Regions from separate parts of the Zoogloea sp. genome, predicted to be linked through region 2. Evidence: riboswitches for the same ligand, from Rfam matches in the RefSeq annotation. Region 2 holds a riboswitch; the other holds the start of a gene.
The links. A riboswitch is a leader RNA that binds a small molecule or an ion and turns the genes downstream of it on or off. The one in region 2 is predicted to bind cobalamin.
Positions count from the first base shown of each region.

Region 1: it holds a riboswitch for cobalamin, as region 2 does, so the genes downstream of both, ACE3RX_RS17135 (TonB-dependent receptor domain-containing protein) here and ACE3RX_RS12765 (energy-coupling factor ABC transporter permease) in region 2, are expected to answer to the same signal.

Region 1 is NZ_JAYSDK010000030.1:49,226-64,787, forward strand. It holds gene cobT (nicotinate-nucleotide--dimethylbenzimidazole phosphoribosyltransferase) at 1-932, opposite strand, end outside; gene ACE3RX_RS17125 (protease inhibitor I42 family protein) at 1,041-1,346, opposite strand; gene cobU (bifunctional adenosylcobinamide kinase/adenosylcobinamide-phosphate guanylyltransferase) at 1,456-2,004, opposite strand; cobalamin riboswitch at 2,107-2,354, shown strand; gene ACE3RX_RS17135 (TonB-dependent receptor domain-containing protein) at 2,486-4,300, shown strand; gene ACE3RX_RS17140 (FecCD family ABC transporter permease) at 4,362-5,345, shown strand; gene ACE3RX_RS17145 (ABC transporter ATP-binding protein) at 5,342-6,124, shown strand; gene cobO (cob(I)yrinic acid a,c-diamide adenosyltransferase) at 6,252-6,875, shown strand; gene ACE3RX_RS17155 (D-2-hydroxyacid dehydrogenase) at 6,964-7,917, shown strand; gene ACE3RX_RS17160 (glycerophosphodiester phosphodiesterase) at 7,966-9,105, opposite strand; gene ACE3RX_RS17165 (SNF2-related protein) at 9,219-12,572, opposite strand; gene ACE3RX_RS17170 (NAD-dependent deacylase) at 12,635-13,447, opposite strand; gene ACE3RX_RS17175 (class II glutamine amidotransferase) at 13,589-14,407, shown strand; gene ACE3RX_RS17180 (HIT family protein) at 14,589-14,975, shown strand; gene ACE3RX_RS17185 (hypothetical protein) at 14,992-15,562, shown strand, end outside.
Region 2 is NZ_JAYSDK010000019.1:18,181-33,742, reverse strand. It holds gene cobI (precorrin-2 C(20)-methyltransferase) at 1-6, opposite strand, end outside; gene cbiE (precorrin-6y C5,15-methyltransferase (decarboxylating) subunit CbiE) at 3-1,394, opposite strand; gene ACE3RX_RS12785 (cobalt-precorrin-5B (C(1))-methyltransferase) at 1,381-2,532, opposite strand; gene ACE3RX_RS12780 (precorrin-8X methylmutase) at 2,541-3,215, opposite strand; gene ACE3RX_RS12775 (sirohydrochlorin chelatase) at 3,223-4,137, opposite strand; gene cobM (precorrin-4 C(11)-methyltransferase) at 4,134-4,934, opposite strand; gene ACE3RX_RS12765 (energy-coupling factor ABC transporter permease) at 4,934-5,560, opposite strand; cobalamin riboswitch at 5,750-5,967, opposite strand; gene ACE3RX_RS12760 (hypothetical protein) at 6,237-7,181, shown strand; gene ACE3RX_RS12755 (sensor histidine kinase N-terminal domain-containing protein) at 7,164-8,594, opposite strand; gene ACE3RX_RS12750 (response regulator) at 8,591-9,268, opposite strand; gene ACE3RX_RS12745 (ABC transporter substrate-binding protein) at 9,438-10,544, shown strand; gene ACE3RX_RS12740 (ABC transporter permease) at 10,626-12,296, shown strand; gene ACE3RX_RS12735 (ABC transporter ATP-binding protein) at 12,289-13,356, shown strand; gene ACE3RX_RS12730 (AbrB family transcriptional regulator) at 13,524-14,585, shown strand; gene ACE3RX_RS12725 (porin) at 14,700-15,562, shown strand, end outside.

The DNA.
Region 1 (15,562 bases), on a different contig from region 2:
CGCAGGTCGAGCTGGACCAGCGGCGCGGCGCCCAGGTGGGCCAGCTGCACGGCGTGACCGGGCTCTTCAGAGCGGTGGGCGAAGACGCAGTAGTCGATGATCGCCGGGGCGATCTCGTAAGCCACCAGCAGCGCGCTGGTAACGATGAAGCCGTCGATCAGCAGCAGCATGCCGGCTTCGGCGGCGCCCAGCATCGCACCGGCCATCATCGCGATTTCGAGGCCGCCGTATTCGGTCAGCGCCTCCAGCGGGTCGCCGCGGCGCCCACCACGGGCCACGGCCTTGGCCAGCAGCGCACGCTTGCGGGCCATGCCCGCGTCGTCGAGGCCAGTGCCACGGCCGATCACCACGTCCAGCTCGGCGCCGGTCAGGCAGTGGGTCAGCAGGGACGCGGCAGCGGTGTTGCCGATACCCATCTCGCCAAAGCCGACCACGTTGCAGCCGTCAGCGGCCAGGCCGCGGGCCAGCTCGCGACCACGGGCCAGCGCCGCATCGCGCTGGGCGACGGTCAGCGCCGGCTCTTCCAGGTAGTTGGCGGTGCCCGGCGCCACCTTGGCGTCGATCAGGCCGGGACGGTTGCCGAAGTCGTGGGCCACGCCGGCATCCACCACCGTCAGGCCCATGCCCATCTGGCGTGCGAAGACGTTGATCGCGGCGCCGCCGGCGAGGAAATTCTCGACCATCTGCCAAGTCACGTCCTGGGGATAGGCGGACACGCCGGCCTTGGCCGCGCCATGGTCACCGGCAAACACCAGCATATGCGGCCGGCGCAGCTCGGGGCTGAGGGTCTGCTGGATCAGGCCGATCTGGCGGGCCAGCGGCTCGAGGCGGCCGAGGGCACCGAGGGGCTTGGTCTTGGTGTCGATGCGCTGCTGCAGCGCGGGGGCGAGAGCTTGGTCAGGGCGGGCGATGGCGTAGGTCATGGGACGCATCTGCGGACGGTGTCGAGGCCGCGGATGCTAGGACGCGAAAACCAATTGTTCAAGCACCGGCGCACCGGAACAACCGCCCCGCGACATCTGCCGGACCGCCGGAAAGCCTTAGTTGGCGCGGGTTTGACCACCGATGGAACGAACCTGCAGGACGACCCGGCGGCTGTTGCGCACCTCGCGCTCCCACGCGCGCTTTAGCACGAAACGCAGCTCATAGTCGCCCGCCGCCTCGCCGATCACCGAGAAGATCTGGCTGCCGTCCCGACGGGCTTCAGCAGCGGGCGTTTCCTCAAGACGGACACGCACCGCACCGTTGCCACCATCCACGTACCAAGTGGCGCCGCTGCCGGGATAGGACGGCAGCGCGATGCGGCAGATCTGCCCGACGTTGCTGGCAAGGCGTTGAGTGCTCATGGTGTGGATTCCCTGCGGTTTTTTATCGGGATCAATGGTGCCCTGCAGCACGCAAGGGCCGCTATGCCCCGGGACATGGCCTCGCTGTGACCTATTACCGCCCTCCCCTTCAGGCCCCCTTGAGAACCAGCGGCAAGCCCGCGGCGACGAAAGTCACCCGCTCGCAGAGGGCTGCCACGGCCTGGTTGAGACGCCCGGCCTCGTCGCGGAACAGGCGGCCTAACGGGCTTTCCGGCACCAGGCCGAGGCCCACCTCATTGGCAACGAAAATCACTTTTCCCGGCAACTGCGGAATCAACTCGAGCAGCGCCGCCCGCTCGCGGGCAAAGGCCGGCAGCAGTTCGGCGCCAGCAGCCGGCGGGAGGTTCTCGGCGCCGTCGAGCAGGTTGGCCAGCCACAGGGTCAGGCAATCGACCACCACGCAGCGATCCGCTGAGGCGGTCGCCTGCAGCGCTGCCGCCAGCGCCCGCGGCTCCTCGACGACGACCCAGCCGGCGGGCCGGTCGGCCTGGTGGCGGGCGATACGCACGCGCATCTCCTCGTCCAACGCCTCGGCGGTGGCGATCACATGCACCGCCAGGCCACTCGCTGCAGCGGCCTGCTCGGCGTGGCGGCTCTTGCCGGAACGGGCGCCGCCGAGGATGAATTCACATGACATAAACAGCTCCAGCATATTGACGCTAACGTCAACCGAATTCGGGAAGTGACTGATTTTGGTGCTATTATCGCAGCCGTTGTCGCCACAGGGCCGAGTCGGCCCGGCGATACGCGTGCTCCAGGTGCTCCAGCGGCCGTCCAGGCCAGGAGTTAAACGGGAAACAGGTGCGCGTGCTTCCTCGGAAGCCGCAAGGCCTGTGCTGCCCCCGCAACGGTAAGCAAGCGCAAGACGCATCACATAGCCACTGGGCCTTTCGGGCCTGGGAAGGCGATGCGTCCTGTCCGGTCGGCATTGTGCCGCACCGGCTCGGCTTGCAAGCCCGGATACCGGCCTTGATCACACAACAGCGGAAGTGCCACGGGGTGGTGGCAACGCGCGCGGCCGTGATCCTGTCCGGCCTTCTGCGGTACCTCCCCTGCGCTTCCACACGCAATCCACCCGAGTTGGCGGGGACGCCACCGGGTCCGGGAGAACCTGACAGATGATCATCCGCCTTTCCACCGCCGCCCTAGCGGTCGCCTCCGCCTTCCCTGCCATCGCGCTTGCCGCCCCGGCCGAACAATCCACCGTCCTCGTCACCGCCACCCGTCAGGCCCAGCGTGCCGACGAGTCCCTGGCCGACGTGACGGTCATCGAGCGCGCGCAGATCGAACGGGCCGGCTCGACCTTCTCGCTGCCCGAGCTGCTGGCCCGCCAGCCCGGCATCCAGATGTCCTCCAGCGGCGGTCCCGGCAAGGCCACCGACATCTTCATCCGCGGCGCCAGCCCGCGCCAGACCCTACTGATCGTGGACGGCATGCGCCTCGGCTCCGCCACCCTCGGCACCGCGACCTGGCAGGACATCCCGCTGTCCCAGATCGAGCGCATCGAGATCGTCCGCGGCCCGGCCTCCGCACTGTACGGCGCCGACGCGATCGGCGGCGTGATCCAGATCTTCACCCGCAAGGGCGAGGGCGCGCCGAAGGTGGACGCCTTCGTCGGCGCCGGCAGCTACGGCACCCGCGAAACCTCGGCAGGCGTCTCCGGCGGCACCGACAAGCTGTCCTACTCGGTACGCGGCGGCTACGCCGAAAACGACGGCTACAGCGCCATCTACAGCAAGGCCAAGCAGCCGTTCTACTACAACCCGGACAAGGATCCGTACCGCAACAGCAACCTGTCAGCCAAGGCAAGCTACCGCCTGGCAGACGGCCATGAAGTCGGCGCCTCCATCCTCTACGCGACAAGCCGCAACCACTACGATTCTGGCCTCGGCTTCGACAACTTCAGCGACGACGTGCAGAACGTCTGGAACCTGTACAGCCGCAACCGCCTCAGCGACGCCTGGACCAGCACCGTGCGCTTCGGTCAGTCGATCGACGACGCCAAGAACTTCGCGTCCTACGCCCCCAACGGCGCGTCGATCAAGACCACCCAGCAGCAGTTCATGTGGCAGAACGACGTCCGCCTGCCGGTCGGTACCCTGCTCGCCGCCTACGAGAACCTGCATCAGAAGGCCGTCAACCAGGACACCTTCGACGTCAGCCGCTCGGTCAACTCGGCCCTGCTCGGGTGGACCGCCGGCTTCGGCCCGCACAAGGTTCAGCTCAACGCCCGCCATGACGACAACAGCCAGTTCGGCGGCAAGACCACCGGCTACGCAGGCTACGGCTACCAGATCCTGCCGACGCTGCGCGTACAGGGCAGCATCGGCAACGCCTTCCGCGCGCCGACCTTCAACGAGCTGTACTACCCCGGCTACGGCAACGTGAACCTGAAGCCGGAGAGCGCCTACAACAAGGAAGTCGGCCTGCTGTGGGAACAGCACGGGCATAACGTCAGCGCCACCTACTTCCGCAACCGCGTCACCAACATGATCGTCAACGATCAGAACTTCATCCCGCAGAACGTCGGCAGCGCCCGCCTGGAAGGCATCAGCCTGGGCTACGGCGGCCAGCTCGCCGGCTTCGACATCGTCGCCAATATCGACTTCCTCGACCCAAAGGACCTGGACACCGACAAGCGCCTGCAGCGCCGCGCCAACAAGACCGGCAACCTGGCGGTCAGCCGCAGTTTCGCCGCCCTCACCGTGGGCGCCGAATGGCAGGGTGCCGGTGGCCGCTACGACCGCACCGGCGAGACCAAGCCGATGGGCGGCTACGGGCTGGTGAACGCCTTCGCCAAGTACGCGCTGAGCAAGGAGCTGGGTGTCGAGGCACGCGCCAACAACATCCTCGACAAGCAGTACGAAACCGCCCTGGGCTTCAAGACGGCCGGCGCCAACGTCTTCTTCGGCGTACGCTACACCCCGCAATAAGCCCATGCACGGAGGGACCATGGCCCACGGGCACATTACCGCCCAACACCGTCCGGTCAGCATGCGCGGCACGCGCCTGCGCGCCCGGCTGGTCATCGCCGGCCTGATTGCGGCGGCGCTGGCGGCCTTCGCCTGGTCCCTGTCGGCCGGCGCCATGCCGGTGTCGGTTCAGGACATGCTGGCCGCGCTGGGCAGTGGTGAAGGCGGCATGGAGGCGGACATCATCCGCCAGCTGCGCCTGCCCCGCGCCATCGCAGCCTTTGCCTGCGGCGGCCTGCTGGCCCTGGCCGGCGCACTGATGCAGGTGCTGCTTCGCAACCCGCTGGCCGATCCCTACGTGCTGGGCATTTCCGGCGGCGCGGCGGTCGGCGCGCTGGGGGCGATCCTGGCCGGTGCCACCGCCGGCTGGATCGACGCCGGCGCCTTCATCGGTGCCCTCGGCGCCACCCTGCTGGTCTTCGGCCTCGCTCATGGCGACGGCTCGTGGACCCAGACCCGCCTGCTGCTCACCGGCGTCATCGTCGCCTCCGGCTGTGGCGCGGCAGTAGCGCTGATGCTGAGCCTGGCCCCCGAAGGCCGGGTCAAGGGCATGCTGTTCTGGCTGATGGGCGACGCCAGCAGCGCCAGCCGGCCTTGGCCGGCGCTGGCCCTGCTGGCCGTCGGCCTGCTGGCCGCCCTGCCCTTCGCCCGCGAACTCAATCTGCTGGCCCGCGGCGAGATCACCGCCCGCGCCCTCGGCGTCCGGGTCGGCCGCCTGCGCATGCTGGTCTATGGCCTCGGTGCGCTGCTCACCGCGGTCGCGGTGACCACCGTCGGCTCGGTCGGCTTCGTCGGCCTGATCGTGCCGCACCTGGTGCGCCTGTCCATCGGCAACGACCAGCGCCTGCTGCTGCCTGCCGCCACGCTGGCCGGTGGCGTGCTGCTGTGCGCCGCCGACACCGCCGCCCGCACGGTGGTCGCGCCGATCCAGCTGCCGGTCGGCGTGCTCACCGCGTTGATCGGCGTGCCGGTCTTCCTGTTCCTGCTGGCGAGGCATCCGCGATGAAGATGGACGTGCGCCCGCCGGTCCTCGCCACCGAGCACCTCACCGTGCAGGTGGGCCGCCGCGACGTGGTCCGGGCGCTGAATTTCACGCTGCAGCCAGGCGACACGCTGGTGATCCTCGGCCGCAACGGCGCCGGTAAAACCACCCTTCTGCACACCCTGGCCGGCTTGCGCGATGCCGCTGCCGGCACTGTGCTGCTGTCCGGCCAGCCCTATGCGGCCTGGCCGCGCGGCCACGAAGCCTGCCTGCGCGGCCTGCTGGCCCAGAGCCAGCCCGATTTCTTCAGCGCAACGGTGCTCGAAACGGCACTCGTCGGCCGCCATCCCTACCTGGGCCGCTGGGACTGGGAGGGGCCGGAAGACGAAGCCATCGCGCTGGCCGCGCTGGCCAGCATGGGCCTGGGCGACTTCGCCGAGCGCCAGGTGCCGACGCTGTCCGGCGGCGAGCGCCAGCGCCTCGCCATCGCCACCCTGCTGGTGCAACGGCCGCGCCTGTACCTGCTCGACGAACCGCTGGCGCACCTTGACCTGCACCATGAGGTCGCGGTACTTGACCATTTCCGCGCCCTCGCCGCCACCGGTGCGGGCGTGGCGATGGTCCTCCACGACATCAACCTGACGGCCCGCTACGCCAGCCACGTACTGCTGCTCGACGGCGAAGGCGGCCACATCTTCGGCCCGGCCGCCGAGGTGCTCACCACCGAACGCCTGTCGGCCGCCTTCGGACATCCGCTACGGGCCGTCGCCGACGGCACCGCGACACTGTTCGTGCCGGCCTGACAGCTCCCGGACCTGCACCGTGCCCGTTGTGGCTGTGAGGCAAACTCATTTGCCCCACAAGTAATCCACAGGAAATTCACAAGAAAACCACAAGAACCCAACCCCCAACGAATCCACACACACCACCATGACCGACCACAACACCTCCTCCGACACCGAACGCGACGCCCGCCACAAGACCCGCATGGAACGCAAGAAGGCCGTCGTCGACGCGGCCATCGCCGCCGCCACCGACCAGCGTGGCGTGCTGCTGGTGAACACCGGCAACGGCAAGGGCAAGTCCAGCGCTGCCTTCGGCGTGCTGGCCCGGGCGCTCGGCCACGGCCTGAAGGCCGGCGTGGTGCAGTTCGTGAAGGGCCGTTCGGACACCGGCGAGGAAGCCTTCTTCCGCCGCCAGCCAGAAGTCAGCTGGCACGTGATGGGCGACGGCTTCACCTGGGACACCCAGGACCGCAGCGCCGACATCGCCAGCGCCAAGGCCGGCTGGGAACAGGCGCGGGCCTTCCTGCGCGATCCGGAGATTGGCCTGGTGGTGCTCGATGAGCTCAACATCGTCCTCAAGTACGCCTACCTGGACGTGAACGAGGTGATCGCCGACCTGCAGGCCCGCCCGGCCATGCAGCACGTCATCGTCACCGGCCGTGGCGCGCCGGAAGCACTGATCGCGGCGGCCGACACGGTCACCGACATGGGCGTCGTCAAGCACGCCTTCAAGGCCGGCATCGCCGCCCAGGCTGGCCTGGAGTTCTGAGCAAGCGGCTGCGGTAAACCCCGGTTCTGCCAGCCGGGCCGGGCGCGGTAAGCTTGATTCCTTATTTCCGTTTGCCGCCCCGACTGCCATGCACCGCATCGTCTACCTGGAATCCGGCGCGCTGATCGCCGACATCCGCCGCCCCGCCTTCGCCCACGAGTGGACCGAGTACGAGGCCACCGCCCAGCATGAGGTGGCGGAACGCCTGGCCGGCACGACCATCGCAATCATCAACAAGCGCCAGCTCAGCGCCAACATCATCGCCGGCCTGCCCGACCTGCAGATGGTGGCGATCGCCGCCACCGGCTACAACAACGTGGACCTGGAAGCCTGCCGGGCCCGCGGCATCGTCGTCTCCAACGTGCGCGGCTACGCCCGCGAGACGGTGCCCGAGCACGTACTGGCGCTGATGCTGGCCCTGTCCCGCCAGCTGGCGCCCTACCACCAGTCGGTGGCCGCCGGCCGCTGGCAGAAGAGCGAGCAGTTCTGCTATTTCGATTACCCGATCCGCGACCTGGCCGGGCAGACCCTCGGCCTCCTCGGCAGCGGCACCCTCGGCCAGGGCGTCGCGCGCCTCGCCGAAGCCTTCGGCATGCGGGTAATCCGCGGCGAGCACAAGGGCGCCGCAGCCGTGCGCGAGGGCTACGTGGCCTTCGAGCAGCTGATCCGCGAAGCCGACGTGATCAGCCTGCACTGCCCGCTCAACGATTCCACGCGCCACCTGATCGGCGCCGCCGAACTGGCCGCGATGAAGCCCACTGCGCTGCTGATCAACACCGCCCGCGGCGGCCTGGTGGACGAAGCCGCGCTGGCCGACGCGCTGCGCACCCGCCGCATCGGCGGCGCCGGCTTCGACGTGCTGACCGAAGAGCCACCCACCGACAACCCGCTGCTGGCCCCCGACCTGCTGGCCGCCGGCAACTTCATCCTCACGCCCCACGTCGCGTGGTCCAGCCGCGAAGCCATGCAGACCCTGGCCGACCAGCTGACCGGCAACATCGAGGCCTTCGCCGCCGGCGAGGCGCGCAACCGCCTGACCTGACAAGTCGCCGATCCCTCCACCACTGGCCAGGATCGGCAGCACCCAGGCTTACTTCTTCAGCCCATTCACCGCCGCCCGGCCCACCGCCGGGTCGTCGGTGAAGAAGCCATCCACGCCAGCCTTCAGGAAGGTCTGGATCTCGGTGATGCTGTCGCCGCGCACGCTGGGGTCGGAAGTCGGCGCGCCCTTCAGGCTGGCCGGCAGGAAGTTGTTTTCCGGCCGCAGCGTCCAGATGTGCAGGGCCAGGTTCTGGGCGTGGGCATTGGCCACCAGTGCGGTCGGCGTGCCGAGGGCGCCGTCCTTGACCGGAATGACCAGATCTTTGTGGGCGCCGACCACGTTGGCGTAGGTGGCGATCTCGCGGAGGCCGTCAGGGGTCGTCATGTCCGCGTAGGTCTTGGTGTTGGCGGCGCCCTGCAGCACGAAATCGTAGGGACGGCCGCTATTGGACAGAAGCTGAACCAAGCGCACGCTGCTCTTCTGGCGGATCTCCTTCAGGTTGGCCACTTCGAAGGACTGCACGAATACCGGCGCATCCTTGCTGTTCCAGCCGTTCTTCTCCAGCACCGCGAGCAGGGGCGCCTCGAGGGGCATACCGATGGACTTGAAGTAGCTCGGGTGCTTGGTTTCCGGCTCGATGCCGATGGTGCGTCCCGTCGCCTTGCTCTGGGCCTTGGCCAGATCGATGACCTCCTGCAGCGTCGGCACCTCGAACTGGTCGTTGTAGGCTGTATTGGCCGGGCGGACGGTCGGGATGCGTTCACGCGCCCGCAGGGTCTTCAGCTCGGCGAGGGTGAAATCCTCCGCGAACCAGCCGGTGATGGCGGTGCCATCGATAGTCTTGGTGGTCTTGCGGCTGGCGAACTCCGGACGATCGGCGACGTTGGTAGTCGCCTCCTTCACCGAACCATCGGCGTTCAGGATGCACAGCGCGTTCTCGTGGCGATCCACCAGCACGCCGTCCTTGGTGATGACCAGATCAGGCTCGATGATGTCGGCGCCGTCGTCGATGGCTTTCTGGTAGGCCGCCAGGGTGTGTTCCGGGCGCAGCGCGGAAGCGCCCCGGTGGGCGATGACGGTCGGTGTCGGCGGCCAGGCCGGGCTATCGTCGCTGCCACCACAGGCGGTCAGCGCAAGGCTTGCGGTCAGCAGGGAAAGGATGGAAGCAATGCGGGTCTTGCGGAACATGTCGTGAATCCGGGCGGAATAAAAAGCGCCACTTTGTGGGCCCGCCGTGACATCGCCATGACCAGCGCTTTAAGAATTCCCTGTGGATATGCTCAGTCTAGCCGTCCCTTCACTCAGGATTTCTTCGACCGCGCGCGTTTCTTCGGTTCGGCGTCGCCCTTCGCCTCGGGCAGCGGCGCCAGCAATGCGCGAATGTCGTCCTCACCAAACTTGACGCTGCCCTCGTGGTCCTCGGCGAGGATGCCGGCGGCCAGTTCGGCCTTTTTCTCCTGCAGGCCGAGGATCTTCTCCTCGATGGAGCCGGCCACCACCAGCTTGTAGACGAACACCGACTTGGTCTGGCCGAGACGGTGGGCGCGGTCGGTGGCCTGGTTTTCCACCGCCGGGTTCCACCACGGATCGTAGTGGATCACCGTGTCAGCGGCGGTCAGGTTGAGGCCGACACCGCCGGCCTTCAGGCTGATCAGGAAAACCGGCACGTCGCCGTCCTGGAACTGGCGAACCGGGGTTTCCCGGTCCACGGTGTCGCCGGTCAGCGCCACGTGGCGGATGCGCCGCGCATCCAGCTCGGCGGCGATCAGCGCCAGCATGCCGGTGAACTGGGAGAACAGCAGCACCTTGCGGCCCTCGTCCACCAACTCCGGCAGCATGTCCATCAGCAAGTCCAGCTTGGCCCGCTCCTTCACCTTGGCGGCGGCGTCGGTCTTCAGCAGACGCGGGTCGCAGCACACCTGGCGCAGCTTGAGCAGCGCGTCGAGGATGACGATCTGGCTACGCGCGAAGCCGCGGGCGGCGATCTCGTCGCGCACGCGCTGGTCCATCGTCGCCCGCACGGTTTCGTAGAGGTCGCGCTGGCGGCCATCGAGCTCGACGCTGCGCACCACGATGGTCTTCGGCGGCAGCTCCTTGGCCACATCCTCCTTGCGGCGGCGCAGGATGAAGGGCGCGATGCGCTTGGCCAGCAGGTCGCGGCGCACCGTGTCGCCGTATTTCTCGACCGGCGTGCGCCAGCGGGCGGTGAAGTCCTTCACGTCGCCGAGGAAGCCCGGCAGCAGGAAGTCGAACTGGCTCCACAGCTCGCCGAGATGGTTTTCCAGCGGCGTGCCGGTGAGGCACAGGCGGTGCTCGGCACGCAGCGTGCGCACCACCTGGGCGGCCTGGCTGGCGGCGTTCTTCACCGTCTGGGCTTCGTCGAGGATCAGCGAGTGGTATTCATGGGCGGCGAGCTGCTCCCGGTCGCGCCACAGCAGCGGATAGGTGGTCAGGCACACGTCCGCGTCGGGGATCTTCGCAAAGGCCTCGGCGCGGCCGCTGCCGCGCAGGCTCAGCACCTTGAGGTCGGGCGCGTAGCGCTCCGCCTCTCGCTGCCAATTGAAAACCAGGGAGGTCGGCAGCACCACCAGCGCCGGCTTGCCAAGGCGCCGGCCGCGCTTTTCGACGAGCAGGTGGGCCAGGGTCTGGGCAGTCTTGCCGAGGCCCATATCGTCGGCCAGGATGCCGCCGAGGCCGTGGCGGCGCAGATGCTGCAGCCAGGACAGGCCTTCCAGCTGGTAGGGGCGCAGCTCGAGGACGAAGCCCTTCGGCGCGGCCACCGGCTTGATGCTGCCGGCGCCTCGGATGCGTTCGATCCAGCGCTCCAGGCTTTCCAGCCCCTGGGCCCGCCAGCCGTCGCCGAGCACGTCGGCCAGGCGCGGCGCATCGAAGCGCGACACACGGATGCTGCCGGAGGGATTGTCGAAGAGGTCCACCAGCGTGCGGGCGATCGGCTTGACCCGCTCGGCGGCCAGCGCCACCCGGTCGCCGTCGTCGAGCTGGACGATGACCTGGCTGTCGTCGGGAATACGCTCGATCAGCTTGGGGTCGAGCCAGCGCGCATCCTGCTTGAAGACGGCGTGCAGCATCGGCGCCAGGTCCACGCGGCGGCCTTCCACCTCGACACCGAGGGACACGTCGAACCAGCCCTCGTCGCTCTCCTCGATCTCCACGTGCCAGTCTCTGGCGACCAGCAGGCGGTGGCGGAAATCCCGCGGGCACTCGATGTGCCAGCCGGCCTCGCGCAGCGCCGGCGCAACGAGGGAGAAGAAGTGGCTCCAGTGGGCTTCGCTTTCCAGCCCGTACAGACCTTCGGTGGGGATGCCCTGGCTGATCAGCCAGCCGCGCTTGAGGGGCAGGAAACCGGCCGTCTGGAAGGCCTGCCAGGCGGCCTGCTCGGCTGCCGGATCACGCTTCACGCGCACAGCACGACCGTCCTGCAGGGTCGCCACGTCGTGGGTGGAGCCGGGCTCCAGGCGGGCTTCACCATAGGCGAAGGCGGGGCTCGCCACGTCGTACTCGCTGCCGCTGAAATCGGCCTCGTAGCCGCGATGCCGGCGCCAGCTCCAGCAGTAGATGCTGCTCAAGCTCAGCACTGGCCGGCATGCCGCATCCACCAGCGGCAGTTCGCCACGCTGGCTACCCTGCGGCGACGGCAGCGCCGGCGCCAGCTCGGCCAGCGCGCTGGCCACCACCGGCAGCTCCACCGCCGACAGGGCCGGCAGGGTCAGCAGTTCGGCGATCACCGGCGCGTCATCCACCTGGATGCGGCCCGCCTCGCCGCGGCTGCTGTCGAGGTAGGCCAGCGGCTCGGTGCGCAACACCAGCGTCGCCGCCGGGTCGGCCGCCACCCTGGCCTTGACGCCGTTTTCGCCGGGCACCCATTCCAGTGTGGCCGGCCGCAAGGCGCCGCCGCGCAGCGGCTGGGCATGGCCACGACCGTCCATCTCAAGGTAGGCCCGCCCGGTGGCCACCGCTGCTTCCAGCACGGCCAGGCCCGGCGCCCCTTCGAGCAGCGGCCAGCCATAGCCACCGCCGAGACGGTTGGCCTCGCGGAGCAGGCGGAAGATGTGCAGGTCCTCGTCCCGTACGAAGGCCGGTGGACGCAGCAAGGCCTGCTCGTAATTGGTCCATTCACTGGCCGAACCGGTCAGCTCGCCATCGGCCCCGGTGCGGGCCTTGACCAGGCTGAACTCCAGGCTGTCGTTGCCCAGTTGGCGGATGATGCGGCACAGGTAGAAGATGCTGTCCCGCGGCGTGGCCGCCTTGCGCACCTTGGCCACCTTGTCCACTCGCTCGCGCAGGGTACGCACCCAGGCCAGCACCTCGGCGCGCGGCTTGTCCACCAGCTTGCCGGGCCGGCGGGCGGCGAGGATCAGCGCCGCGGCGTGCTTGCAGCGGCTGCCCACCGGGCAGGTGCAGCGGGTGTTCAATTCGATGGAGCTCTCGCCGAAGAACTCGCGCCGCTCGATGCGCACGCTGACCCGATAGGGCACCGGCTCGGAGCCCTGCACCAGGGCCTGCAGCTGGTTGCCGGCCGCCTCAATGTTGCGCACGCGCCCAATGTAGCCACGGGCACGGGTCAGCGCATTGGCGGTGAATAATTCACTGAGGAGGGTGTCGTCGAGCTGGGCGAGAAGACGTGCGAGATCCATGCCGGCAGTTTCTGGCGGGCGAAAGGCGGAATTTTAGGCGCTCTCGCCGCCTCCGCGAAGCCTCAGCCGCGGGCATCGCGCCCGGAGTCGAGGGAAAAGCCCGCGGCATCGAGCAGCGCCGGCAAGGCGTCGGCAGCGCGCAGGCGCAGGCGGAAATCCACTCGTTCGCTCAGCGGGGTACGGCCCGGGTTGATCTCGATGGTTGGAATACCGTTCTCGATAGCCCACACCATGGGCCCGGCGATGTAGGGAAAGGCGCTGCCGGTACCGACCGAGACGATCAGCTCCGGCCCGGCGGCGAGCACGGTCTCGAAACGGTGCACCGCTTGGTCGGGCAGATTCTCGCCGAACAGCACCACGTCGGGACGCAGGATGCCACCGCAATAGGGACATTCGGGTGGAATCGTCAGGCCGGCATAGTTGTCCACGTGGCGGCTGCGGCCGCAATCCACGCAGCGCAGGCGCCGCAGCGTGCCGTGCATCTCGATGACGTCGCGGGAACCCGCCTCCAGGTGAAAACCGTCCACATTCTGGGTCAGCACCGTCACACCACTGCGCAGCGCCTCGAGCCGGGCAATGGCGTAATGACCGGCATTCGGGTGGGCCCCACGGCAGCTCGCCTCGATCTGCGACAGGAAACGCCAGGTGATATCCGGCCGCCGCGCGAACATCTCGCCGGACAGGGCCTGTTCGATCGGCAGGCCGATGTCGGTGTGGGCATCTTCGTAGAGGCCGCCGACGCCGCGATAAGTCGGCAGGCCGGAATCGGCCGACAAACCGGCTCCGGTGATGAACAGAATGCGCCGTGCGGTAGAGAAAAGGCGACCTGCGGCCTCGATTTGGGCGGCGTAGTCAGCTAGGGTATGGTCTGTCATGCTGATTCCCTGACACTGGACGGCGGGAACAGCCCGCCGGACGCCATGTTGCGGTGCAGACCGCCGAAAGGCAAATGCCATACTGCATGAGGACCCGAACGATCGGCGAATCGGGGTGCATCGAGGAGGACCAAAACGACCATGTGCCAGCTGCTTGGAATGAATTGCAACACGCCCACCGACATCTGCTTCTCCTTCGCCGGCTTCCAGGCCCGCGGCGGGCTGACAGATGTGCACGGCGACGGCTGGGGCATCGCCTTCTTCGAGGGCCGCGGGGTGCGCGTCTTCCTCGATCCGCAGGCCAGCAGCAGATCGCCGGTGGCCGAACTGGTGCGTAACTATCCGATCCACTCCCTCAACGTCATCGCCCACATCCGCAAGGCCACCCAGGGCGTGGTGACGCTGGAAAACACCCATCCCTTCCAGCGCGAGCTGTGGGGGCGCTACTGGGTATTCGCCCACAACGGCAACCTCAACGGCTTCGATCCCGAACTGCGCGGCTACTTCCAGCCGGTAGGGCAGACCGATTCCGAACGGGCCTTCTGCTATCTGATGGAAGCCCTGCGCCGCCAGTTTCCTGACGGCGAACCCTCGCGGGAAGAGCTTTTCGCGGTGGTGCGCGGCATTGCCGCAGAGATCGGCAGCCATGGAGAGTTCAATTTCCTGCTGTCCAACGGCACCTGCCTGTTCGCCCACTGCGCATCGCGGCTCACCTACATCGTGCGCCAGGCCCCATTCGCCCGCGCCCACCTGAAGGACCAGGACATCACAGTGGATTTCAGCGAGCTGACCTCGGCCGATGACCGGGTCGCCGTGGTGGCCACCACACCGCTGACCGATAACGAGGACTGGCAGCCCATCGCACCGGGCACCCTGCTGCTGTTCGTCGACGGCGCGCCGGTGAATGCCGGCCCTGCGGCTACCCGCGCCTTCATCCGTCCGGAGGCTGCTGCGTGCTGAGGATTAATGTCAGAATGCCCGGACATTGCTTTTGCATGCAGGACGTCCGGACTTCCCGCCAATTCCATACGGCTATCCAGGCGGGCTAGAATCGTCCACCACAACCTGAGCACCGCTTTTCATCTCCATGCCGACAAGTTCGCCGAAAGACTGCCCCCTGTGCTTCCCGGAACCGGAAAACGTGCTCTGGCAGGATGCCAGTTGCCGTGTGATCCGCGTGAATGACCGCGATTATCCCGGCTACTGCCGGCTGATCTGGAACGAGCACGTCGCCGAGATGAGCGACCTGGCGCCCTCCGACCAGCGTCACTGCTTCAATATTCTGATGGCAGTGGAAGTGGCTCTGCGCGAGTGCTTCCAGCCCGCCAAGATCAACCTGGCCAGCTTCGGCAACGTGGTGCCCCACCTGCACTGGCACCTGATCCCGCGGGAGGTGGACGATCGCCATTTCCCCGAGCCGATCTGGGGCCAGACCCAGCGCAGCAGCAGCGGCACGTTCCGTGAAATGGACGACGCGCGGCTGGCCTTGGCCATCCGCAACGCGATTGCCGAACAACTTTCGGGCTGAAGCGGGGACCGCAGCCATGACGGACAGCCAGCAGACCACCTACACCGACCTGCGCAGCGTCGAGCAATACCGCAAGCTGCTCAGGAATCTTCATACGCTGAACGCGAGCGAGAGCCACGCCACGCTGGTACGCATGCTCGAGGGGCTGCTGGCAAGCCCGCTGGGACCGGAGGAACAGCTCGAGGTCCTGGAGGCGTCGCGTCAAACGATCACCTTCGTCCAGTACGAGATGTCGTCCCGCTACGCGGCCCATCCGCTTCCCCCCGACAGCGCGGAGGATGCCACGCTGCGCCAGGTGGTCCGTCTATGGACCGCGCTGAGTACCGCCTACGCACGCCTGGCGGAAGGCCATTCCAGCAGCTCGGAAGAGTTCCGGGCCCAGTTGCCCCTGCTGGCCCAGCGCCGCATCCAGTACCTCGGGCAGATCATCATCGAACATTTCCGCGCCCACCGTGCGGAGCCGCCTGGGGCCTGGAAAGCGGTCCACGACGCCTACCTCGAAGCCGACCGGGCCGGTGCGACCCATAGCCGGGTCATCGATCCCCTCAACAACACCTGGAAGGCCCAGAGCCCGGACGAGGCTTATA
Region 2 (15,562 bases):
ATTCATTGGGCGGCTCCTTGCTGTTGGGACGTGATTTCCGAGGGCGGTGTCTGAGTGGGGGGGAATTCATTCGCCCTTTGTGCGTTGACCAAAGTCGGCGGGCGAATGAATTCGCCCCCACTGGCCGAGACGATCCACACCGGGTTCTGCGCAGCGAGACGGTGCATGTCGAGGATGGGCTGGCTGCGGGCGGCCTGCAGCTGGACCACGTCCCAGCTTGCTCCAGCGGCGCTGAGCGCGGCGGTGGCGGTGGCCAGGTTTTCCAGCGTCACGAAGTTCATCACCAGGCGTCCGTGCGGGCGCAGGCGGGCGAGGACCAGGCGGATCAGCTCGGCCAGCTCGCCGCCGGAGCCGCCGATGAAAACAGCGTCCGGATCGGGCCATTGATCCAGCCCGGCAGGCGCCTTGCCTTCCACCAGCGTGTAGTTGCTGGCCTTCAGGCGGCGGGCGTTCTCGCGGGCGTTGACGGCGTCGCCGGGGTTCTTCTCGATGGCCCACACGTGGCCGTCGTAAGCCAGGCGGGCGGCTTCGAGACCCACCGAGCCGGAGCCGGCGCCGATGTCCCACACCCGGCTGTCGGGGCGCAGGCCCAGCTTGGCGAGAGACAGGGCGCGGGCTTCCTGCTTGGTGATGAGGCCTTTCTCGGGGGCGCGCTGCACGAAGTCGGCGTCGTCGAAGCCGAAGGTGGCGCGGCTGTCGGGCGGCGTGATGCGCTCCAGCACGACGATGTTCGGATCGGGGAAGTCCATGCCGGCGGCGTCGCCCAGCGGCAGGTCGGCAAACAGGGCCTCGTCCGGCAGGCACAGGCGGGCGGCGACCGACAGGCGGAAATCGTCCTTGTGGCCGGCGGCGATCAGCGCCCGGGCAATGCGCGCCGGGTTGTTGTCCGGGCCGGTGAAGGCACCGATCAGCGCGTGCCGGGAGGCCGCGCGGACGAGCGGGTAGAGGCCGTGCTCGGGCGTTGCGCCGATCTGCCATTCGCCAGCGTCGCGGCTGTGCACCGAGGCGATGGCGGCGGCTTGCCAGCATTTCTTGAAGCGGGCGAAGGCCAGTTGCAGCGTGGACACCGCGGGGTGCACGGTAATGGCATCGTTGCCGAGCTTGCCGGCCAGGAAGCTGGCGATGCCATGGCACAGGGGATCGCCGGTGGCCAGCACGGTGCTGGTGTGGCCGGCGCCGCGCGCCGCACGGACCCATTCTGGGACACGGCCGAGTTGGCCGTCCATCTCTCGCAGTTCCACCCTGGGAGGGAGGTAGGGGGCCACGAGGTCCAGCGTGCGGCGGGCGCCGATGAGGAGATCGGATTCGATGAGGGTGGTGCGGGCCGGGTCGCCCAGGCCGAACCAGCCGTCATCGAGGATGCCGACGATACGGCACAGTTCAGGCGAGTTCATGTTCTTCGACGGTGACGATGGGAACGCCTTCGAAATTGCAGGCGAGCACGGTGAGACGGTGGGGGCCGGGGTAGCGCTCGCGCAGGCTGCGGATGGCGCGCTCGGCGAGGGCCCGGTGGAAGGCGACGGTCAGGTTCAGCTCGGCCAGCCGCTCGGCGGCGAAGCGGGCTGTTTCGGCGGCGCGGATCTCCTCGACCAGATCAGGCGGGGCGCCGACCTCGGTAGCGGCCGAGGCGATCAGCTCCCTGTCCACCTCCTCGCGCCAGGCGTGGGTGACGGACAGGCCCTGGGCGATCTTGGTGAGCTTGCCGACCATGGCGCCGACGATGATGTGCTGCATGCCCTGCTTGACGGCGGTCTGGAAGGCCGCCTTGACGAAGTCCCCCATCTGCACGAAGCAGGCTTCGTCCAGCTCCGGGAAGCAGCGCATCGCGCATTTCTCGGTGCGTCCGCCGGTGGTGAACACCACGCTGGTCTGGCCCTGGTTGGCAGCGACGTCCACCGCCTGCACCACGCTGGCCCGGAAGGCCGCGGTGGAGTAGGGGCGCACGATGCCGGTGGTGCCGAGGATGGAGATGCCGCCGAGGATGCCGAGGCGGGCGTTGAGGGTCTTCTTGGCCATCTCCTCGCCGCCGGGTACCGAGATGGTTACCGCGATGCCGTCGCCGGCTTCGAGGATGGGAGCGCCGGCGGCGCGTACGTTGTCGGTGATGTTGCGGCGGGGTACCGGGTTGATCGCCGGTCCGCCCACGTCGAGGCCGAGGCCGGGCTTGGTGACGGTACCGACGCCGGGGCCGCCGCGCAGCACGATCTGGCCGGCGGCGCCGGGCAGGCGCTCGACTTCGGCGGTGAGGTGGGCGCCATTGGTGGCGTCCGGGTCATCGCCGGCGTCCTTGATGCTGACCGCGCGGGCGTGCAGGCCGTCGGTCCAGCCATCGGTGATGGCGAAACGCACCCGCTGGGTGTTGGGCAGCACACATTCGATCGCCTCCGGCACCCGCCCCTGGACGAGCCCGAGGGTCGCAGCGGCGGCGGCGGCGGCGGAGTTGGCGCCGGTGGAGAAGCCCGTGCGGTTGCCGCGATCTCGTTTGGGATCGCCCTTGCGGACCTTCTCGGGGAGGACGTGACCTGCAGCCATCGACGGCCTCAGGCGGCCTGGCGCTGGCGCTCTTCGGCCAGGCCCAGGATGGCGTGTATGGCGGCGACGACCAGCGTCGAGCCGCCCTTACGGCCACGGATGGCGACCCACGGTACGTCGTCGAGCTCCATCAGCAGGTCCTTGGATTCGGCCGCCGATACGAAGCCGACCGGCATGCCGACGACCAGGGCCGGGCGGACGCCTTCCTCGTGGATCAGGCGGACGACCTCGATCAGCGCCGTGGGTGCATTGCCGATGCCGACGATGGCGCCGTCGAGGAGGCCCAGCCGGTGCGCCTTGCGCATGGCTTGCACGGCGCGGGTGGTGTCCTCGGCCTGGGCGGCGGCGATCACGTCCGGGTCGGAGATGAACTGGTGGGTCGTCATGCCGAAGTGGGTCAGGCGCGGCTTCGACAGGCCAACGCAGATCATCTCCACGTCGGCGACGACCGGCGTGTTGCCGGCCAGGATGCGTTCCAGCCCGGCCTGCATGGCCTGCGGGTGGAAGGCGGTGAGACCGTTGAACTCGAAGTCGGCGTTGGCGTGGATCATCCGCCGCACCAGCGGCCATTGCTCGGCGCTGTAGGCGTGGGGGCCGGCTTCCTGGTCGATGATCGCGAAGGAGTCGTGCTCGATGGCGCGGCCGGCGGCGGTGAGCTGTTCGGTGACGGTGTTGGCGCTCATGGCGGGCTCAGGCGTGGGCGTGTTCATGGGGGTGGTCGTGGCCATGGCCGTGCTCGTGGCTGTGGCCGCAGCCGGCATGGCCGGTGTGGGTATGGCTGTGGTCGTGCAGGTGCTCGGCCTCGGCTGCCTGGCGGTACTTGCAGCCGTCGCATTCGAGCAGGCCGCCCTCCGGCAATTCGGCGCCGGCCACGCGGGCGTCGAGCAGGTCGAAAATGCCCTTGTCGAAACCGAAGTGGGTGCCCAGCGCAAAGGCGACCTGCGGGTACTGCTGGCGCAGGCGTTCCAGCTGGGCCTTGATGCGTTCGATCAGCACGCCGGTAAACAGGTACACCGGCACCACGCAGATCTGGGTCATGCCCAGGCGCACCTGGCGTTGGACGATGGTTTCCAGGCGCGGCCAGGTGACGCCGGTGAAGGCCAGGTCCACCAGCTCGTGGTCGTTGTCCTCGAAGAGCCAGCGCGCCATGCGGGCCAGTTCGCCGTTGGCGCCCGCGTCCGACGAGCCGCGGCCGAGGAGGACCACGCCGGTGGTCTGGGGGTCGGGCATTGCCAGGGACTTCATCAGGCGGTCAAGCTGGGCCTGCAGCACGGCGAGGATTTCACGGCCCATGCCCAGGTGGCGGGTGCAACCGAAGTCCACGCCGGGGTGGCGGGCGCGGGCGTCCTCGATGGCGGCCGGCAGCTCCATCTTCACGTGGCCGGCGGCGTTGAGGATGAAGGGCAGCACGACCACGCGGCGGCTGCCCGTGGCGGCGCGGTCGAGGCCTTCGGCGAGCAGCACCTCGGCGTGCTCGATGAAGCACACCTCGATGCGCCAGGCCGGGTGACGTTCGCGCCACTGGGCGGCGAAGTGCAGGATTTCCTTGTTGCCGTCCCGGTTGCGGGAGCCGTGGCCGACGAGGAGCAGGGTGGTGTCGTTCATGCGGAAGTCTCTTCAGAAGCGGCCGAAGCCTTGCGGAAGCGGTGGCCGAAGGCCGGGTCGTAGAGCTTGGAGCGGGCCAGGGTCGGCCAGTCGGCGGCGCCCAGCGTGGGGCTGGCGATGATCATTGCCTGGCTGGCGATCTTCTCGGCCTGGCAGCGCTTCTTGATGTCGGCGAGGGTGCCGCGGACGATCTTCTCCTCGCTCGGCCAACTGGCCTTCTGCACGACGACTATCGGCGCGTCCTCGGCCCAGCCGGCGGCGCGCAGCGCGCGCTGCACCTCGTGCAGCAGGGTGATGGACAGGAAGATGCAGAGCGTGGTCCGGTGGGCAGCCAGGGCTTCCAGTTCCTCGCCCGCCGGCATCGGCGTGCGCCCGGCGACGCGGGTCAGGATCACCGTCTGCGTGACTTCCGGCAGCGTCAGGGTTTCGCCGGCTGCCGCCGCCGAGGCGAAGGCCGACGAGACGCCCGGCACTACCGCCCATTCGATTCCGGCGGCGGTGAGGGGGCGGGTCATCTCCACCAGCGCGCCGTACAGGCCGGGGTCGCCGGTCTGCAGGCGCACCACGGTGGCGTGGCGGGCGGTCTGGTCGAGGAGCCAGGCGCTCATCTCTTCCAGCGTCATGTCCTTGGAGTCGCGGATCTCGCAGCCGGGGGGGGCGAACAGCGTCGCCGCCTGATCCACCAGAGAGCCGGCGAAGAGGATCGCGCCGGCTTCTTCGAGCAGGCGGCGACCCTTCACGGTGAGCAGCTCCGGGTCGCCCGGACCGGCGCCCACGAACCAGACCTTGCCGGCCATCAGGCAGCCTTCGCGGCGAAGCAGAAGCGCACCACCGGGTTGTCCTGGCGGCGGCCGATGGCCTGCAGCGCCAGCAGCGTGAAGATCGGTTCGACCATCACGATGGCGGCGTAGGACGAGGCGAAAGCCAGCCAGGCGGAGAAGGGCGTGGCGACCTCACCGATGGCGAGCCAGAAGCCGACCATCAGGGTCACGCCGCTGTAGTAGGCGGCGTCGAGCTTGAGGATGCTGCGCACATCAAGCCGGGCGAGACGCTGGCCGAAGGTGGCATGCACCAGCATCAGCGGCACGGCGAGGGACAGGGTGTTGATGCCCAGGTGCACCAGATCGGTCGGCTCGAAGATCAGCCCTTGGGCTAGCAGGCCGATGGCGAAGCCGAACAGGGCCGGCACGAAGCCGAGGGACAGGTAGATCGGCATGGCGCCGAGGAAGTGCAGTTCGGACGGGCCGACCTTGAGGTCGAAGGCCTGCATGAACAGCGTGAACAGGACGCCGGCGATCAGCGTGCGGACGATCAGTTGCGGCTGCTTGAGGAGGTGGACGGATTGGCTGCCGAGCAGCGCCACTGCGGCGGCGTTGGCGGCGACGATCTTGGCACTGGCGACGTACCCCGGTTCGATGTGCATGTTTGCTTCCCTTCGTGTCGATTGAACGAAGTGCGGTAGGGCAACGGGGATGCGCAGAACAAATGCATACGGACCAGGCGGGTGCGGACCTGTGGCGGCGACGGCTCCGGAAAAAGGCAGGAGGAACGGGGACGGCAACGGGTCTGGGCAAGCCCATCGGTCGGATCTGCCCACACCCCGGGGCCTGTACCACACCAAATCGTCACAGGCCGGTCTTCTGGCTCGCCTTCACTCTTGTCTGCCAACCTTCCCGGGAAAAACCCAGTGGCGTGAGGCAGATTCGTCAGGCTTACAGCAGCGGGGGCTGCGCCGGAATGGTCGGGGAGAGCATGCTCCCGACGTCACCGGACTTCCCGTTTCACCTTCCCTGCAGACGCAGGGTTGGCACCCGTAACGCCGCGGAGTCTAACCGCATGTCCTCGGCCCGCGCAAGCCTTGGCGTTCCGGCTCCTGCTCGGAATAGGGCGTCGTGCCTGCTTTGGGGAACGATTTGCCCGAATGGGAATTTTTTCACATGGATAAGCGGGTAATCCTGCACCATTATGGGATTGACCAGGTCTGCGGGCGACGGAATACTTGCATCTGTAATAACCCCCCGGTCCTTCCTGTCGGATCACATTCGCGTGGCGTCCTGATTTCCGTGCAACCTGACTCCTTTTTCCCTCCCGGCCGTGGCGTGGTCTCGCCTTCCCTCCCGGATTCCTGTCCGGACAAGGACGAAAGCCGACGCGAGGACGCCAAGGCCAATACGCTGGATGCGGAGGCCGCGGCCCTGCTCGCTGACATCAACTCCTTCGATCTGGAGGCCGCGCGCAAGCGTGTCCAGGAGATTGACTCCCGTTACCTGGGACTCAAACGTTCGACCGAGACTTACCACGAGGTACCGGGCAATGATTTCCCGACGGTGCGTCTGGGCGGGCGCTCGGCGGCCGCGCAGAAAGACGAAGAGCCGGTGCCTACACTGCGGGCGGGTGGCCTGCTGGACCAGTTGCGCGGCGAGGTGGCGACCCGCCAGCGGGCGGCGGAAGATGCCTTCGAGCGTGTCGATGCGGCGAAGACCAGCCTGGATCGGCGCCTGCGGGCGGCCTTCGAGTACTTTCACGACCTGACCACCCAACTCAACTATCTCAAGCCCCAGGTGGCGCGGAACTACATCTTCCTGGATGCCGGCGACGCCTTCCGCAACCTGGCCTGGCTGGAGGGCTTTGCCGATTTCCGCACCCAGGCGGAGAGTGATGGCGGCCGCATCGAGCGAGTGACCCTCGGCTACACGCTGAAGGGCGGCGGTGTGCGCATCATCGAGCGGGCCGGCCATGCGGTCGAACGCCTGCGCCAGATGTTGTTCGACCTGGGCTTGCGCTTCGAATGCGTGGAGCGTCGCAACCGCCAGCGCGAACTTGAAATGGGCACCTTCACGGTGACGGACGAGATCAGCGTGCAGGTGGTGTGGCGGGCCGATTTCGAGAACCGCCAGGTGATCGTCGAGTCGCGCAACCTCGAGCGCTTTGGCTTCGCATCCTGTCGCCTGCCGGCGGAAGCCATTGGCCCCGAGTTGCTGGACGAGTTCGGCCGCCTCGTGCTCGGCCAGGAAAACAGCTTCCGGTCATTCCTGGTCCGCTGAGCCTGTGGCGGCAAGCGGCAGGCGCACGGTAACCTCCAGCCCAGGCCGTTCGGCGGCGTCCAGGCGGGCGTTATCCAGTTCGATTTCGCCGTGGTGGCCGAGCACGATCTCCTTCACGATCGACAGACCCAGTCCGCTGCCGGTGTGGTCAGTGCCGGGCAGGCGGTAGAAGCGCAGGAACACGGCGGCCCGGCTGTCGGGCGGAATGCCCGGGCCGTCGTCCACCACGCGCAGGCGAGCCAGCGTCGGCGCGGCGGCGCCATCCGCCTGCACATCCACCTGCACCGTCACGACGCCGCCGGCCGGCGTGTAGCGCAAGGCGTTGTCCACCAGGTTGGAGATCATCTCGCGCAGCAGCAGCGGCTGGCCGCGGACGATCACCGGGCTGTCGCCGCCCTCGATGCCCAGGTCGATGTCGTGCTTCGCAGCGAGTACCAGCAGGTCAATGACTACGTCCCGCGCCACCGCGGCGAGATCCACGTCTTCCTGTTTCAGCATCAGGCCGTTGATCGGCTCCGCGCGGGACAGGGACAGCAGCTGGTTGGCCAGCCGGGTTGCCTGACCGAGGCTGTGGTGCAGGGCTTCCACGGCGTGGCGCATCTCGCCGGTGTCGTCCTGGCGCAGGGCGTATTCGGCCTGGGTGTTGAGCACCGCCAGCGGGGTGCGTAGCTGGTGGGCGGCGTCGGTGATGAAACGGCGACGGGCTTCCAGCATCCGCCCGATGCGGTCCAGGTGGTGGTTGATGGCGCCGACCAGCGGCAGGACTTCCGCCGGCACGTCGCGGCCGTCGAGGGGCGTCAGGTCGTCCTCGTGGCGGGCGCGGATGGTCTGGCCGAGGCGGTCGATGGGCTTCACCGCGAAGATCGTGGCGAGCAGCACGACGGTCAGTGCCACCGCGATGACCAGCGCCTTGCGGGCGAATTCCCGGTAGAACAAGTGGGCTACCACTTCCTGGCGGGCATTGGTGGTTTCCGCCACGACGATCATCACCGGTTTGGGGAACTCGGGCCGGTACAGGGGCTTGACGAGGGCGCCGATGCGCACCGATTCGCCCCGGTAGCTGCCGTCGTAAAAGATGGCCTTGTTGTGGTCGCCGGCGGGGGGCGGTGGCAGGCCATCGTAGCCGGTGATGATGTCGCCGCCGAGAATCTGCACGCTGTAGTAGATGCGGTCGGCGCTGCCTGACTCGAAGAGTTCCAGCGCCGAGTAGGGCACGTCCACCACCACCTCGCTCTCGGTGGCATAGACGCGCTCGGCGATGCCGCGCACGGAGGCCGACAGGGAGCGGTCGTAGGCCTGGTTGGCGGCCTGCTGGGCGTCGCCGTAGCTGAACCAGGCGTCCACGATCAGCAGCAGGGACAGCACGCCAACCAGCCAGAAGGTCTGGCGGCGCTTGAGGCTGAGCGTTCTCATGGGGCGTCGGTCTTTTCCGGGCCAAGCATGTAGCCCAGCCCGCGCACGGTGGTGACGCAGGCGCCGGAGCCGTCGAGCTTCTTGCGCAGGCGATGGACGTAGATCTCGATGGCTTCGGCGCGGGCTTCCTGGTCGAGGCTGAAGACCTTCTCGAACAGCGCCTCCCGCGCCAGCGGGCGGCCGGCCCGCAGCAGCAGGGCTTCGAGCACTGCCAGTTCGCGCGGGGTCAGGGCCAGCGGGCGGCCCTCGACGCTGGCCAGGCGGCTGACGGTGTCGAAATCGAGCCGGCCGATGCGCACCACCGGGTTGAAGCCGGCCGAGCGGCGCAGCAGGGCCTTCAAGCGGGCTTCCAGTTCGTTGAGTTCGAAGGGCTTGGCCATGTAGTCGTCGGCGCCCAGGTTGAGGCCCTTGACCTTGTCGTCCACCGCGCCGCGGGCGGTGAGGATCAGCACAGGCATGCGCGAGCCGCGGGCGCGCAGTCCGCGCAGCACGTCGAGTCCGTCCTTGCCGGGGAGGGTCAGGTCGAGGATCGCGCCGTCGTACTCCTGGGAGAGCAGGAAGTGCTCGGCGTGGTCGCCCCGGTCGGCCACGTCGACCGCATAACCGGCCTGGCGCAGGGATTTCGCCAGCCACTCGCCGAGTTCCGGGTGGTCTTCCACGAGGAGGATGCGCATGGGGGCGGCTTTCTTGTAAAAAGGGAAGATGGGCCAAGGTTAGCGCCGGAAAAGACTGAAAGCGAATCGAAAGGCGATCGGCGAATGATCCATCCCAGACGGTCCGCCAGAGGGCGCAAAGCCCCGGCGGAACCGGCCGACGGATCACAGAAAAGATAGAGGAGACAAGATGATGAATACCTTCCTGCCCGCTTCCCGCCGCCGTTTCGGCAAGCTGCTGGTGGCCACCTGTGTGGCCGCCGCCTTCGGTGCCGCGCCCGCACTGGCCCAGACTCCCTCCGAACTGGCCGCCGCGGCCGCCAAGGAAGGCAAGCTCGTGATCTACGGGGTGACCGACAACGAGCAGGCCAACCACCTGATCCGCGAGTTCCGCGCCCAGTACCCCGCCGTCCAGGTGGAGTACAGCAACATGAGCACCACTGAGCTGTACAACCGCTTCATCTCGGAGAGCGCCGCCGGCGCCTCGGCGGACGTGACCTGGTCGTCGGCGATGGACCTGCAGGTCAAGCTGGTCAATGACGGCTACGCCCAGCCCCATAAGTCGGCCGAGACGGCCAAGCTGCCTGAATGGGCCAACTGGAAGAACGAGGCCTTCGGCACAACCTACGAGCCGGTCGGCTTCGTCTACAACAAGCGCCTGGTGCCGGCTGCCGACGTGCCCCAGAGCCACGCCGACTTCGTGCGCCTGCTGAGCGCCCAAGCCGACAAGTACAAGGGCAAGGTCACCACCTACGACCCGGAGAAGTCCGGTGTCGGCTTCATGCTGGTGACCCAGGACAAGCAGGTGAACGGCGCCGGCTTCAACGATCTGCTGAAGGCCTTCGGCGGCGTCGCGGTGCGCGTACAGGGCGCGACCGGTACGATGATGGAGCGCATCGCCTCCGGCGAGAACCTGATCGGCTACAACCTCAACGCGGCCTACGCGCTGACCCGTGCGCGCAAGGACCCGTCGCTGGGCATCGTGCTGCCCAAGGACTACACGCTGGTGCTGTCGCGGGTGATGTTCATCGCCAAGGGCGCGCGCCACCCCAACGCGGCCAAGCTGTGGGTGGACTTCGTGCTGTCGAAGAAGGGCCAGGAGATCATCGCCAACAAGGCCGATCTTTACGCGATCCGCAGCGACGTGGAAGGTGAGACCACCGCCAGCGGCCTCAAGAAGCAACTCGGCGACGCGCTGCGCCCGGTGCCCATCGGCACCGGCCTGCTGACCTACCTCGATCAGGCCAAGCGCCTCGACTTCATCAAGCAGTGGAACGGCGCCGTCAAGGCGAAGTAAGCGGGCCTCCCGGTTCCGCCGCCGGCCCGGCCTAGTGCCGGCGCCGGCGTCCTGATCCACGCCAACCCATCGGTGACTCCCATGTTTCAGACATTGCCCAGGCGGGCAGTGGTGGCTGCGCTCGCCCTGTCCGTCTTCTTTCCCCTCGGCCTGGTGTTCTACCAGAGCGTGCTGTCGGGGCCGTTCTTCATGCCGGCGGCCCGCCTCAGCCTGGAGGCCTTCGCCTTCATCTTCGACGATCCGGACTTCTGGTCGGCGACCAAGAACACCCTGATCATCGCCGTTGGCATGAGCATCATCGCCATTCCGCTCGGGGCCATCCTGGCCTTCATCATGGTGCGCACCGACCTGCCCGGCCGGCGCTGGTTGGAGACGCCGATCCTCATCCCGATCTTTGTGTCGCCAGTGGTGCTCGGCTTCGGCTACGTGGTGTCGCTGGGCCCGGTGGGCTTCTTCTCGGTGTGGTTCGAGCAGCTCTTCGGCAGCGTGCCGTGGAACATCTACTCGATGACCTCCATTGTGCTGATCGCCGGCCTGACCCACGTGCCCCACGTGTACCTGTACTCCTCGTCGGCGTTGCGCAACTTGGGGTCGGACGTGGAGGAGGCGGCGCGCCTGAGCGGCGCCAGCCCGTTCCGCGTGGCCCGCGACGTATCCATTCCGATGGTTTCGCCGGCGCTGCTCTACGTGGGCGTGCTGGTCTTCTTCCTGGGCTTCGAGATCTTCGGCCTGCCGCTGATCCTCGGCGATCCGGAAGGCCATCTGGTGCTGACCACCTACCTCTACAAGCTCACCAACAAGCTCGGCACGCCGTCCTATCACCTGATGGCGGCGGTGGCGACCTGCATCATCGCGGTGACCTTTCCGCTGGTGCTGCTGCAGCGTGTGCTGCTCAAGTCGGCCCAGCGCTTCGTCGCCGTGAAAGGCAAGTCGGCACGCCAGCGGCGCCTGGCGCTGGGCGGCTGGAAGTGGGTGGCGCTGGCGCTGATCGGTGCATGGCTGGTGCTGACCATCGTCGTGCCGGTGGCCGGCGTGGCGTTGCGCTCGGTGGTGAGCAGCTGGGGCGCCGGTATCAACCTGCTCGAAGTGCTGACCCTGGACCACTTCCGGGCGGTGTTCGAGGAGGACACGATGATCCGCTCCATCCTCAACTCGGTGCTCATCGGCACCCTCGGTGGCGCGGTGGCGGTGGGCGGCTACCTGCTGATCGGCCTGGCTACCCACCGCAAGCCGGACGGCCTGTCGCGTTTCGTCGATTACGTGGTGCTCACGCCGCGGGCCATTCCGGGCCTGATGGCCGGCCTGGCGGTGTTCTGGGTGTTCCTCTTCGTGCCCTTCCTGGCGCCGCTGCGCTCGACGCTGTTCAGCGTGTGGTTCGCCTACGCGGTGGTCTGGCTGGCCTACGGCATGCGCCTGATCCAGAGCGCGCTGATGCAGGTTGGCCCCGAGCTGGAAGAGGCCGGCCGGCTGGTCGGCGCGTCCCGCGCGCGGGTGTCCCGCGACATCACGGTGCCGCTGATCCGCAACGGCCTGCTCGGCTCCTGGCTGCTGATCTTCATGATCTTCGAGCGGGAGTATTCCACCGGCGTCTATCTGCTGTCGCCCGGCACCGAGGTGATCGGTGCGCAAATCGTGTCCCTGTGGGCCTCCGGCGCGGTCGACGTGGTCGCCGCCCTGTCCCTGATCAACATGCTGCTGGTGGGCTGCGGCCTGGCGCTGGCGCTGCGTTTCGGAGTGAAACTTCATGACTGACAAGACCATCCTGACCGTCGACGACCTCGCCCTGTCCTACGGCAGCAACCCGATTCTGAAGGGCGTTTCCATGCAGCTGCGGCGCGGCGAAGTGGTGTCCCTGCTGGGGCCTTCGGGCAGCGGCAAGACGACCCTGTTGCGGGCCGTCGCCGGCCTCGAGCAGCCGCATGAAGGCTGCGTCAAGATCGCCGGGCGGACCATCTACGATGGTGCGACGGGCATCGACGTGCCGGCCGAGAAGCGCGACCTCGGGCTGGTTTTCCAGTCCTACGCCCTGTGGCCGCACAAGACGGTCTTCGACAACGTGGCCTACCCGCTCAAGCTGCGCAAGGTCGGCGCGGCGGAGATCGCCGAGCGGGTCCAGGCGGCGCTGAAGAACCTGGGCCTCGCGCACCTTGCCGAGCGTTACCCGCACCAGCTGTCCGGCGGCCAGCAGCAGCGCGTGTCGATCGCCCGGGCGCTGGTCTACAACCCGCCGGTCATCCTGCTCGACGAACCCTTGTCCAACCTGGACGCCAAGATGCGCGAGGAAGCGCGGGCCTGGCTGCGCAACCTGATCGTCGAAATGCAGCTGTCGGCGCTGGTTGTGACCCACGACCAGTCCGAGGCGATGGCCATGTCCGACCGCATCCTGCTCCTCAACGGCGGCGTCATCGAACAGCAGGGCACGCCGCAGGAGATGTACAGCCAGCCGAAGACCTTGTTCGTCGCCGACTTCATGGGCAGCAACAACATCCTGAAGGGGCGCGTCGCCGAGATCCGCGGTGGCGAGGCCTGCGTCGAGGTCGGCGAGGGCCTGCGCCTGTGGGGCCAGCGCCGCAACGACGCGGCGGTTGGCCAGGAGGTGTCGGTGGTGGTGCGCGTCGAGCAGGTGCGCCTGGCCGAAGGGCCGGCCGAGCACCGGGTCGGCATCGACCTGGCCACCTCCATGTTCCTCGGCGACCGCTTCGAGTACGTCTTCCACGCGGGCAGCGCGCTGCTGCGCGCCTGGGGTAGCCGGCAGGAAGCCAGCGGGCGCCGCTGGCTGGAGTTTCCGCCGGACGCCGTGTGGGTCTTCTGACGCCGCCGATGCGCTGAACCGTCCCTGTTTCCGGCGCCAGTGGTCCCGTGGCGCCGGGCTTTCCACCCCGTCATGCTTCCCCCGCGGGAGGTGGCGGGGTTTCTTTTTTTTATGGAGTGGGCAGGGCAGCGTTGCTGTCGCTCGCTCCCTTGCGCGGATTGCCCAGCATGTCTCCCGACTTTCGTTTCACCTTGCGCTGGGGCCGAGTCCTGCCGGCCCTTGGCCTTGCCGCCTGTGCCGGCGCGCTGGCCCAGGCGTTGCGCGTACCCTTGCCGTGGATGATCGGCCCCTTGTTCAGCGTGGCGCTGGCGCGCATTGCCGGCTGGATGATCGAGGGCCCGCCCGGCGGACGCCAGGCCGGCCAGTGGGCCATCGGCACGGCCCTGGGGCTGTACTTCACGCCGCTGGTCCTCGCCCATCTCGCCGAGAACCTGTTGCTGATCGGCCTGATGGCCGGCAGCGCGGTGGGCATCGGGATGGTCAGCGCGTGGCTGATCCACCGCTGGGCCGGCGTCAGCGCAGCGACCGCCTTCTTCGCCGGCCTGCCGGGCGGTGCGTCCGAGATGGTGGTGCTGGCCGAGCGCCAGGGTGGCGCGCCCGACCGGGTGGCCGCCGCCCACGCGCTGCGCGTGATGATGGTGGTGTCGGTGGTGCCCTTCATCCTTTACCACTGGGGCGGACAGGGACACGACAGCTACGTGCCGGCGCTGCTGACGGTGGAATGGGGGCGCTTCCCCCTGCTGGTGGCGGCCTCGCTGCTGGGCGTCGGGGTGTTCCGCGCCCTGCGTATTGCCAATGCCTGGGTGCTCGGGCCGCTGGCCTGCATCGCCGGGCTCACCGCCGCGCAGGTGCCGCTGTCGGCGTTGCCGGGTTGGTTGGTGGGCGCCGGCCAGCTGCTGCTCGGCGTGGCCTTGGGCGGGCGCTTCTCCCCCGAGTTCTTCCGTGCAGCGCCGCGTTTCCTGGCCGTGTCGGCGGCGAGCACGCTGCTGGCGCTGCTGCTGTCGGGCCTCTTCGTGCTCGTGTTGGCGGCCTGCGGCGCGGCGTCCCTGCCGTCACTGCTGCTCGCCGCCTCGCCCGGTGGCATGGCTGAGATGTGCGTCACCGCCAAGGTGCTGCACCTGGGCGTACCGCTGATTACCGCGACCCATGTGCTGCGCGTGGTGCTGATTACCGTCTGTGCGCCGAAGGTGTGCGGTTTCTTCCTGCGCTTCGCCACGCTTCCCCGGTAGCACCCCTGACCTTCATCGAAAGCGGATCGAAAGCTGATTTGGCTGAAATCCGTTCTGCCCGTAACGGCCACTGGCCGGGGCGGGCGACCCACACATAAAACAAGGAAGGTAGAGATGAGACACACTCCCGCGTCCCTGGCCGTGACGGCCAGCCTGATGGCGCTTGCCGCTGCCGCCACCCCCGCGATGGCTGATGTCACCGACGAGCTGCGCGCCGAACTGGCCGCCCAGCGCAGCCGCCTGGAGGAGCTGGAAAAGAAGCTGGCCGCAGCCAGTGCAGCGCAGGCCGAGACCGCCAAGGTGGTGGCCAAGGTCGAGAAGAGTGCCGCCGCGCCGGCGCCGGCCTCGAAGGGGCTGTCGATGCCGTCCGGGCTGACGATCTACGGTATCGCCGATGCCGGCGTCGAATACGGGGACTACGGCCAGGGCCACAAGGTCCGCGTGCAGAGCGGCCTGGGCTCGGCCAGCCGGCTGGGCTTCAAGGGCGAGCGCAACTTCGGCGATGACCTGCAGGCTTATTTCCAGCTCGAGGCGGGGATTTCCTTCGACAACGGGCAGAACACCGGCCACTCCAGCAACATCAGCAACCCGGGCCAGGGGGCGGCGTCTTCGTCGGCGCCCAACACCACCGGCGTGGCGATCTTCTCGCGCAACACCTTCGTCGGCCTGCGCGGGCGCTACGGCGACATCCGCTTCGGCCGCGACTACGCGCCGATTTACTCGATCACCAGCGCCTCGGATCCGTTCACCATCGGCGGGGCGACGGCTTTCCGCCTGTGGTCCAGCGCCGCGGCCAGCCGCTTCGACAACGGGGTGTTCTACGCGTCGCCGGTGTTCGGCGGCTTCCAGGCCAACGTGGCCTATTCGGCGGGGATGGAGAACAACAGCCGCAGCAATGTCGGCGTGACCGGCTCCACCACCAGCACCGGCCCGAAGGATGAAGGCAAGGGCGGCAGCGCGACGCTCACCTACAAGAA